One region of the Companilactobacillus pabuli genome, then DNA from elsewhere that is predicted to be linked to it. Evidence: predicted binding sites of a transcription regulator. Region 1 holds the regulator's gene; each other region holds the start of a gene.
The links. Region 1 encodes HrcA, which represses chaperone genes, less so after heat shock. Its sites were predicted from a motif close to TTAGCACTCNNNNNNNNNGAGTGCTAA; they were not measured.
Positions count from the first base shown of each region.

Region 1 (3,290 bases):
AAAAAAGAACAATTGCCGACTGAAGCAACAGTTTTGATCATGGGCTTTTTTGACGGGGTACATTTGGGACATCAAAAAGTTATCAAAACGGGTGTGAAATTGGCCAAAGAGCATAATTTGAAATCGATTCTCTTAACTTTTGATCGTTCACCTAGAACTGTTTATCAACATGAAACTAATTTTAAATATCTTTCAACGAGAAGTCGTAAAGCTCAATTGATCGAAGGACTAGGAGTGGATTATCTTTACTTTGTAAAATTCACGCCTGACTTTGCTCATCTCAAACCCCAAGAATTTGTAGATCAGTATATGATTGACCTCAAGGCTAAATATATTGTTGCAGGTTTTGACTATACTTATGGCAAAAAAGATGTTGCTAATATGGCTAATTTACCCAACTATTCAAAAGGTAATTTTGAAACCGTCATGGTGCCAGAACAATTGATCAATGATCAAAAAATTGGTTCAAGTGCTATTAAAGAATTCATTACAAATGACAAGATTGCCGAAGCAAATGAGTTTTTAGGCTACAATTATCAAAACCAAGGCAAAGTCATTCATGGTCTACAACGCGGGCGGACACTCGGCTATCCCACAGCCAATATAGCTGTCGATGGTGATCAAGTGATTCCTTCAATTGGTGTTTATGCTACTAAAATAAAAGTAGATGGGGTTTGGTACAATTCAATGACCTCAGTAGGTTACAATGTTACTTTCAAAGAAAACACTGGTATTACGATTGAATCCAATATTTTTGATTTTAATCGAGATATTTATGGAGAACCAGTAGTAATCGAGTGGGTCAAATATTTACGTGGCGAAGTGAAATTTGACGGAGCAGACGGTTTGATCAAGCAATTAGAATTAGATAAACGTAATTCCTTAAAAGTATTGTAAAAGGAGAACTTGAGGTGCAAATGGGTCTTTCTTGAGTTAGGTTACCGACTAGATAACATTTTTTATTACTTATTTCGTGTAATTCAAAAATAGCATCTACTTTAAATATAGTGCCCATGCTTACTTGCACACTATTATCTAAGTAGATGTTTTTAATTTATTGATATAAGAAATAAAATCACTGCTCTAGTCCGGAACAGCAAAGAAAATTGGCTCAGTAGTGAGGTTATTCTTAGCAACTTGTTGCTTAGAATAAGGCCGAGTTTTGAGATTTTGCGCACTTGGTTTATGCAAAAGCTCAAAATCGTGCCCACTACGTTCCAGCCAAATTTTCTTTGCTGTGGAGGACGGAATTTTATCGTTAACCAAAGAAAGAACCTGCAAACCAAGTAGTTCTCTTTTTCAACGTTGATAATAATAAAGGCTTTTATGAAATAATTATGAAAAATGAGCGTGCATACTTGACACTATAAGGATAGATTGTTATATTTTACATTGTTAGCACTCAGGTATGAATAGTGCTAAAAAGGAGGACGGTATAATGCTATCACAACGTCAAGATGCAATCTTGAGAGAAGTCGTGCGCATATTTACAGATACCGGCCAGCCGGTTGGGTCGAAGACATTGATGAATGAATTACCATTTCATGTAAGTTCTGCGACAATCAGAAACGAAATGGCTTTACTTGAAGAAGTTGGGTATCTCGAGAAGACTCATCTTTCTTCAGGTCGAATTCCTTCAGCAATGGGATATCGCTATTATCTTGATCATCTGGTGCAACCAACTAGTGTGCCACAAGATATTGCCCAAAGAATTGACGAAGACTTCGGTAAAACATATCATCAAATCGGTGATATTATCGAACAATCCGCCAAGATCTTATCTCATTTGACCAGCTACACCGCAATTACATTGGGACCAGAAAGTAGTTCGATCCGTTTGACTGGATTTAGAATTGTCCCTTTGAACGCACATCAGCTTATGGCAATCATTGTCACAAGTGATAATAATGTAGAAAATAATATTTATACTGTCGATGATGATTTTGATACTTCATTAATTGAAAAAATCGTCAACATCGTGAATGACAAATTGGTTGGACAACCCCTTAATAAAGTTCTCCAAATGCTTCATAGCGATGTCCCAGCAATTCTTTCCGAATATATGTATTCAACAGATGGTTTGTTGGATATGATGGATTCACTCTTTAAGAAGGCTGAATCAGAGAAGTATTATGTCGACGGTCAATTGAATCTTTTGAATTATGCTAATAGCGACGATATGTCGGAAGTTCAGTCATTGTTCTCGATTATTAATCAAAGCAATGATTTGAGAAAATTATTGGATCCATCAATTTTAGATGATGGAATCAAGGTTCGTTTAGGAAGCGAATTAGGTAGTGATGCACTGAAGAATTACAGTATTATCACTGCTAATTATGATGTTGGACATCACGGTAAAGGTGTCATTGCCTTACTTGGTCCAACGACGATGCACTACTCGCAATTGATTGGTTTGTTAGGCGAATTTAGAGTTGAGTTAGCAAAAAGATTAATTGATTATTATTCAAGGTATGATGATTCTTGAAATTTAGGAGGAAGTAATGGCAGATAAACAAAAAGATCAAGATTTGAAGACTGCTAAAGAGGAAGCTTCAAAAAATGATAAAAAGGCTGAAAAAAAGCCAGCCGAAAAAAAAGTTGATCCCAAAGATGCAAAAATTAAGGATCTAACAGCCAAGAATGCGGACTTGGAAGATAAGTTCTTAAGAAGCCAAGCTGAAATTCAAAATATGAATAATCGTCATAAAAAAGAAGTTGCTGGCATGCTTAAATATGACGGACAAAAGCTAGCTACTGAAATTCTTCCGGTTTTAGATAACTTGGAACGTGCTTTGAATGTTGAAGCTACCGATGACTCAAGTAAACAATTGAAAAAGGGTATCGAGATGGTTCAACAACACATGGTTAAAGCATTGGAAGACAATCATGTAAAAGCTATCGACAATGCAGGTGAGAAGTTTGATCCTGCAGTTGCTCAAGCTGTTCAAACTGTTCCCGCAGATGATGATCACAAAAAAGATACTGTTGTTCAAGTCCTACAAAAGGGATACAAACTTGAAGATCGTGTCTTACGTCCAGCAATGGTTGTCGTTGCACAATAATAAGTAAATAAAAAATTAAAAAGAGGTTTAGGTTTATGTCTAAAGTTATTGGTATTGATTTAGGTACTACAAACTCTGCTGTAGCCGTTTTGGAAGGCGGTTCTCCAAAGATTATTACAAACCCAGAAGGTGCAAGAACAACTCCTTCAGTTGTTGCATTTAAAGATGGTGAAATTCAAGTTGGTGAAGTTGCCAAGAGACAAGCTATCACAAACCCTGATACAGTTT
Region 1 covers NZ_CP049366.1:1,308,909-1,312,198, reverse strand. Annotated here, with positions in the region: gene ribF (riboflavin biosynthesis protein RibF) at 1-897, shown strand, start outside; gene G6534_RS06355 (hypothetical protein) at 1,084-1,266, opposite strand; gene hrcA (heat-inducible transcriptional repressor HrcA) at 1,439-2,485, shown strand; gene grpE (nucleotide exchange factor GrpE) at 2,502-3,062, shown strand; gene dnaK (molecular chaperone DnaK) at 3,098-3,290, shown strand, end outside.

Region 2 (3,290 bases), 880 kb from region 1:
CATACCCGGGAGGTGAACCGATCAACTTAGAAATTGAATGCTTTTCCATGTACTCAGACATGTCGAAACGAATCATTGAATCCTCGGAACCGAATAGTTCACGAGCAAGTTGTTTAGCAAGCTCTGTCTTACCAACACCAGTAGGTCCAACGAATAGGAAGGAACCAATTGGACGACCAGACTTGTTAAAGCCAACTCTGTTACGACGGATTGCACGTGCTACATCACCGACGGCCTTATCTTGACCAATCAAGTGTTTCTTCAAATCTGGTTCCAAGTTCTTTAATTGAGCTTGTTCATTAGATTGTAATTCACCGACAGGGATGTTGGTCTTTTCTTCGATAATTTTTTCGATTTCTTTATCGGTAACGATATTTTGACCAGCAGGTTCATCCTTGTTGCTATTCTTCATATCTTGGAATTTTGTAACTTGATCACGATAATAAGCAGCTTTTTCGTAATCTTCATTACGTAGGGCAGCTTGCTTTTGGACTTCGGCATCGGAGATCTTGTTGTCTAAGTCAGCCATGTCGACGTGATTGATTTGTAGGTTCTTCTTTGAACCAGCTTCATCGATCAAATCAATAGCCTTATCGGGCAAGAATCTATCTTGGATATAACGAGCTGATAATTCAGCTGCAGCTGTAATAGCTTCACTAGAGTACTTAACATGATGATAATCTTCATATTTAGGTTGAAGACCCTTAAGAATTTGAATAGTTTCATCAACAGTTGGCTCATTGACTTGAACGGGTTGGAGACGACGTTCTAGAGCAGAGTCCTTTTCAATTGTCCGATATTCATTCAAAGTTGTTGCACCGACTAGTTGAATGTCGCCACGGGCTAGGGCAGGTTTCAAAACGTTCCCAGCATCCATGCCGCCTTCAGCATTACCAGCACCAACAATTTCATGAATCTCATCGATAAAGAGGATGATATTTTGATTCTTTTGAAGTTCGTTGATAAGTTGTTGCATTCTTTGTTCAAATTGACCACGAACGCCGGTACCTTGAACTAGAGAAACGACGTCTAGACGTACAACGTGTTTGTTTTGTAGTTTTTCTGGTACATCGCCGTCAACGATCTTTTGAGCAAGACCTTCAACAACAGCAGTTTTACCAACACCTGCTTCACCAATTAAAACAGGATTGTTCTTTGTTCTTCTATTTAATATTTCAATTACTCGATTAATTTCCTTGTCACGACCAATAACTGGATCGATCTGTCCTTTTTTGGCAAGGTCAGTAAGATCGACACCATATTGATCTAAGACTCCGTTACCTCTAGGTCTGCGACCATTTCCATTGCCGCCACCAGTTTGGGTTTGGGGACCTTGTTGCTCGAAAGCATTAGGTTGTTGTGCGCCGTTTAAGGCGTTGAACAAGTCTTCAAAACTAGAAAATCCACCGTTCGGATTTTGTGCCATATTATTCATACCTTCGTTAGCTTGATTTCTTAATTTTTGATAACAGTTTTGGCAGAGATTGATTTCTGTCCTTTGACCATTAACACTTGTATAGAGATGAATTGTTGCTTCATTCTTGTGACAATTCTGACATAACATACGCACCCCACCTTTCCTCTATCACAGGATACAACGGTAGTATATAATTAGCACTCGACGAATGCAAGTGCTAAGTCTTGAGATTGGAAAATTTTATTATATTAATAGTAGATAAAAATATTTTTTCAAATTTCTTTGAAAAAGTTTGATAATATAAACGCTTTCAGGGAGTAGCGTTGTAAGCGTTAAACGTCTTATCGCAGTTGGCTTATATTCACTTTTTTTGAGCATGCCCCTTGTGAAAAATGAAAGATAATGGTAAATTAATTAGTGAATATTTGTAGTATTCCTACAGAATTTTATAACTATATGGTGAGGTATTTATTATGGAAAAGAAAGAATTTCACATTATTGCAGAAACAGGAATCCACGCACGTCCAGCTACTATGTTGGTACAAGCAGCTAGCAAGTTTAGCTCAGACATTAACATCGAATTTTCAGGTAAATCAGTAAACTTGAAGTCAATCATGGGTGTTATGTCACTAGGTGTTGGCCAAGGTGCTGACGTTACAATTACAGCCGATGGTGACGATGCTGCTGACGCAATCGTAGCTATTTCAGATACAATGACAAAGGAAGGTTTGGCAGAATAATGGTTAAAACTATTAAAGGGATTGCAGCTAGTGATGGTATCGCAACTGCAGAAGCATACCTTTTAGTTCAACCAGATTTGTCTTTCACTAAGAAAAGTATTTCAGATGCTGATGCAGAAATCAGTCGTCTTAAAGATGCTATTTCAACATCAGATGATGAACTAACAAAAATCAGAGATACCGCTAAGGAATCTCTAGGTGAAGAAGAAGCTCAAGTCTTTGATGCACATAAGATGATTTTGGCTGATCCAGAATTTACGGGTGCCGTTGAACAAGAAGTAAAAGATAAGAGTGTTAATGCTGAACAAGCATTACATGATGTATCAGAAAACTTCATTTCTATTTTTGAAGGAATGACAGACAACCCATACATGCAAGAAAGAGCAGCCGATGTACGCGATGTCACAAAGCGTGTTATGGCTCATTTACTAGGTGTAGCATTACCAAATCCAGCATTGATCGACCACGAAGTTGTTATCGTTGCTCATGATTTGACACCAAGTGATACTGCTCAATTAAACAAAAAGTATGTTAAAGGTTTCGTTACTGATATTGGTGGTCGTACAGCCCACTCAGCTATCATGGCTCGTTCTTTGGAACTACCTGCTGTTGTTGGTACAGATACAATCACTAAAGACGTTAAAGAAGGCGATACAGTCATCGTTGATGGTTTAGACGGTGCTGCAATTGTTGGACCAACTGATGACGATATCAAACATTACGCTGAATTAGCCAAGAAGTTTGCCGAAGAAAAAGCAGAATGGGAAAAATTAAAGGACGAACCTTCAGTTACAGCTGATGGCAAGCACTTTGATATTGCTGCTAATATCGGTACTCCTGATGATTTACAAGGTGTTATTGATAATGGTGCCGAAGGTGTCGGTTTGTATCGTACAGAATTCTTGTACATGCAATCAGATAAACTTCCAACTGAAGATGATCAATTTGAGGCCTACAAGAAGGTTCTTGAAGGAATGAAAGGTAAGCCAGTCGTTGTCCGTACAATGGATATCGGTGGTGACAAGCATTTGCCATACTTACCACTTCCTGAAGAAATGAACCCATTCCTAGGTTACCGTGCTATCCGTATCAGTTTGGATAGACAAGAAATCTTCAGAACACAACTAAGAGCA
Region 2 covers NZ_CP049366.1:427,319-430,608, forward strand. Annotated here, with positions in the region: gene G6534_RS02025 (ATP-dependent Clp protease ATP-binding subunit) at 1-1,564, opposite strand, end outside; gene G6534_RS02030 (phosphocarrier protein HPr) at 1,891-2,157, shown strand; gene ptsP (phosphoenolpyruvate--protein phosphotransferase) at 2,157-3,290, shown strand, end outside.
Region 2: G6534_RS02025 (ATP-dependent Clp protease ATP-binding subunit) is a predicted target of HrcA. The motif match lies at 1,612-1,638, and genes of this name have one in related genera.

Region 3 (3,290 bases), 660 kb from region 1:
AAATTCTCGAATACAAACAGTATGGACCTATCACTTGTTGTGAAGATACCTTCGATTACCCAATTTCTTGCGCTTATACGAATCGGGGCCAGTCATTTATTGATGTTTTCGAAGTGTTGCAGCAACATAATTTTGACCATATCGGCGTTACGGTCAGTCGTAAAGAATCTTCAAGCCAGTCGACCAAATTAATTAAACACGCTTATCGTCAAGTTTTTGATAAGAAAATCGATCAAGACCACGTTTACAATAAAGCTAAAGATTTTAAAGGTGGTAATCTCGGTGCTCAATATTTACTAGAGAAAGATCCTGATTTACAGGTGATTTTTGCTAATAGTGACCAAGTTGCAGCCGGGGTAATTCAACAATTGATCAAAATGAAGAAGAAAATCCCAGTTATCGGTCAGGAAGATTTGGATTACAGCCGTTTGATGGATTTTTCTACGGTTGATCACAAATTGACTGAAATTGGCGAATATGCTTTTTGGTCTATCTTTGAAAAAGACGTTGTGAAGAAGATGATTCCATCAGAATTGATTTTACGTGGAACATTAAATGAAGAATAGGTAAGCAAAAAGGGCATCCTTAATCAGAAAAGGATGCCCTTTTTAGGGGATTTATTTTGTTATAGGGGGGAAGATAAAAGTATAGTCATCTTTTATCAGTTTTTCGTTTGTTACAGGCTTATCAGAAAATAGTTTTAATATTTTTTATTACGTAAAACTTGGATAGCCCTGTTTATAGATAAGTCTTTTTAAATTTTATAAATTCTTAAGTCCTTTTGCAGTATTTTAATACTACATCCCATGAGAGTAGAAAAATTCCACTCTGCATATATCAGTATAGCTTATTTTGTGTATAACTACTACTAGCAGATACCTAAAATACGTAAAAAAACACCTCGGGGAAAGGTGTTTTTTAAATTAGGGGATTAAATATATATATGTTATAGGGGGTGAGAAAAGGGATTTATTACATCTCTCATCTACAATTTATATAGTACTTTATTAATATGAAAAATGTATTTATAAAATGTGAAGAAACTGTGAAGGTGCAATTGTGTCTTTTATTATATAAAAAATAAAAACACTATCTAGTCCGGAATAGCAAAGAAAATTGGCTCAGTAGTGAAATTATTCTTAGCAACTTGTTGCTTAGAATAAGGCCGAGTTTTGAGATTTTGCGCCCTTGGTTCATGCAAAAGCTCAAAATCGTGCCCACTACGTTCCAGCCAAATTTTCTTTGCTATGGAGGACGGCAAGAATCAACAAAAAAAAGCCCGACCATACCGAACAAAATGCAGTAAGTCGGACTTCTCTGAAAAGTCGAAGTTAAATTGATATTTTTAAATTATTAGTCAATATCAATGTGATGTCCTGATTCAACCTTCTTTTCTAGCTTTGGAAGGTTAACTTCTAGAACACCCTTGTCATAAGTAGCTTTGATACTCTTTGAATCAACTGCTGGCAAGTGATATTGTCTCATGTAACGGCCACTTGAACGTTCGCTCATAATCATATCACCGTTCTTATCATTGTGGTCGTTGAAGCTATCACGATGACCACTAATTGTTAGTACATCATTTTCATAATTAATGTCGATATCCTTCTTGTTAAAATCAGGCATATCTACATGAACCTCGTAATCTTTATCAGTTTCTTTAATATCAGTCTTTAATGTTGAATCTTCTGGGAAATTGTTGTCAAATATGGATGGAAAATTGTTCATCCAAGAATCATTGTTGAACCAATTTCTCATTAAATTGTTACGATCCATAATTTCATTTGTCATACTGTGTTACTTCCTTTCCCTTCATTACAAATACATTGTAAGACCCTTTTGGGTGGAAGTTCAAGAATTTAGCACTCTTAATTGTCGAGTGATAAAATTGGCAAAAGATCCATAAATAATAAATAATTTTATGTGATATAATTAACATGAAAAAAAGAGGGTTAGTTAAATGACTAAACTAATTTTGAAACGTATTTACGACAAGGAATTACCAGAAGGCTATCGAGTCTTAGTTGATCGTCTATGGCCACGTGGAATGTCTAAGGTCAGAGCCAAACTTGATCTTTGGGCAAAACAAATTGCCCCGTCAGCGGAATTGAGAAAATGGTTTGGACACGATCCTGAAAAATATACTGAATTCAAGAAGAAATACTTGGAAGAAATTAATCAGAATCCTTATACGCCTGAATTCTTAACGGAAATTAAGTCCGCTTTGCAAGAACAAGATGTTTTGATTTTATACAGTGCTAAAGACGAAGAACACAATGATGCGGTAGTCCTCATGGAATATCTAAATAAAACCATTTAAATATTGTAAATGAGGTTGGCTAACGAAATGGAAGAGTTCGATTTACAGTCTTTATTATCTAGTAACGAGAAATTAATAATTCGCCTGCTGCAGGCATATGCCCAAACTAATGATATAGCAGTCTTTGTTTTGGGAAATGATGACCATTTGCGAGCAGGTATTTTTGGCGTACTTTCAGAAAGCGCTTCCTTGACGCAAAAGGATAAAAAAGCAGATTTGTCAAAATTAAGTATTCATAAATGTAAATATCATATGGAATATGCTGATGCACCAATTCGTATTTCTCAATTGAATCAACGGGTTGGAAAAATTTGTGTAGCCAAGGATACTACTGAAGTCAGCCCTAAAAGACTAGATTTGATGCGTAGATTGAATGACCAAGTGATTTATTTGCGTTCAATGATTGAGGGAATAGCCAAGCTTATTATTGAAAACCGTGGTATTGATGACTTTATTATCAAATACGCATTAGATGTTAATGAAACTATTGATGATTTAGACGATAGTGACGGCAAAGCCTTGCAACAAATTAAGACAATGTCAACGTCAAATGCTTCCATTATTTCCGCAATAGAGTATATTGATAGTAATTTAGATAAAAGATTAACGTTGGATCAAGTTTCGAGTAAAGTTTATTTATCAGATTATTATTTTAGTAAATTGTTTAAGCGAGAGACGGGATTGAGTTTTTCAGTTTACTTGAATGCACGTAAGATTCAAAAAGCGATGCTCTTATTAAAGGAATCTGACAAGAGTATCAATGATATTTCCGATGCTTTAGGTTTCACTAGATTGAGTTATTTTAGTCAAACCTTTAAGAAATATACTGGGGTAGCACCAACGAAATATCGTACCGAGGGTAATAATTAGAATAATTATTAAAAAAAATTGAGGTAATCTTCTGAAATACAAGAGAAGATTGCCTTTTTTTATTAAAAATATTGTAGTAAGATTTAAACTTAGTGTAATT
Region 3 covers NZ_CP049366.1:1,970,848-1,974,137, reverse strand. Annotated here, with positions in the region: gene G6534_RS09635 (LacI family DNA-binding transcriptional regulator) at 1-566, shown strand, start outside; gene G6534_RS09630 (Hsp20/alpha crystallin family protein) at 1,354-1,791, opposite strand; gene G6534_RS09625 (DUF488 domain-containing protein) at 1,961-2,320, shown strand; gene G6534_RS09620 (helix-turn-helix transcriptional regulator) at 2,348-3,190, shown strand.
Region 3: G6534_RS09630 (Hsp20/alpha crystallin family protein) is a predicted target of HrcA. The motif match lies at 1,860-1,886, and genes of this name have one in related genera.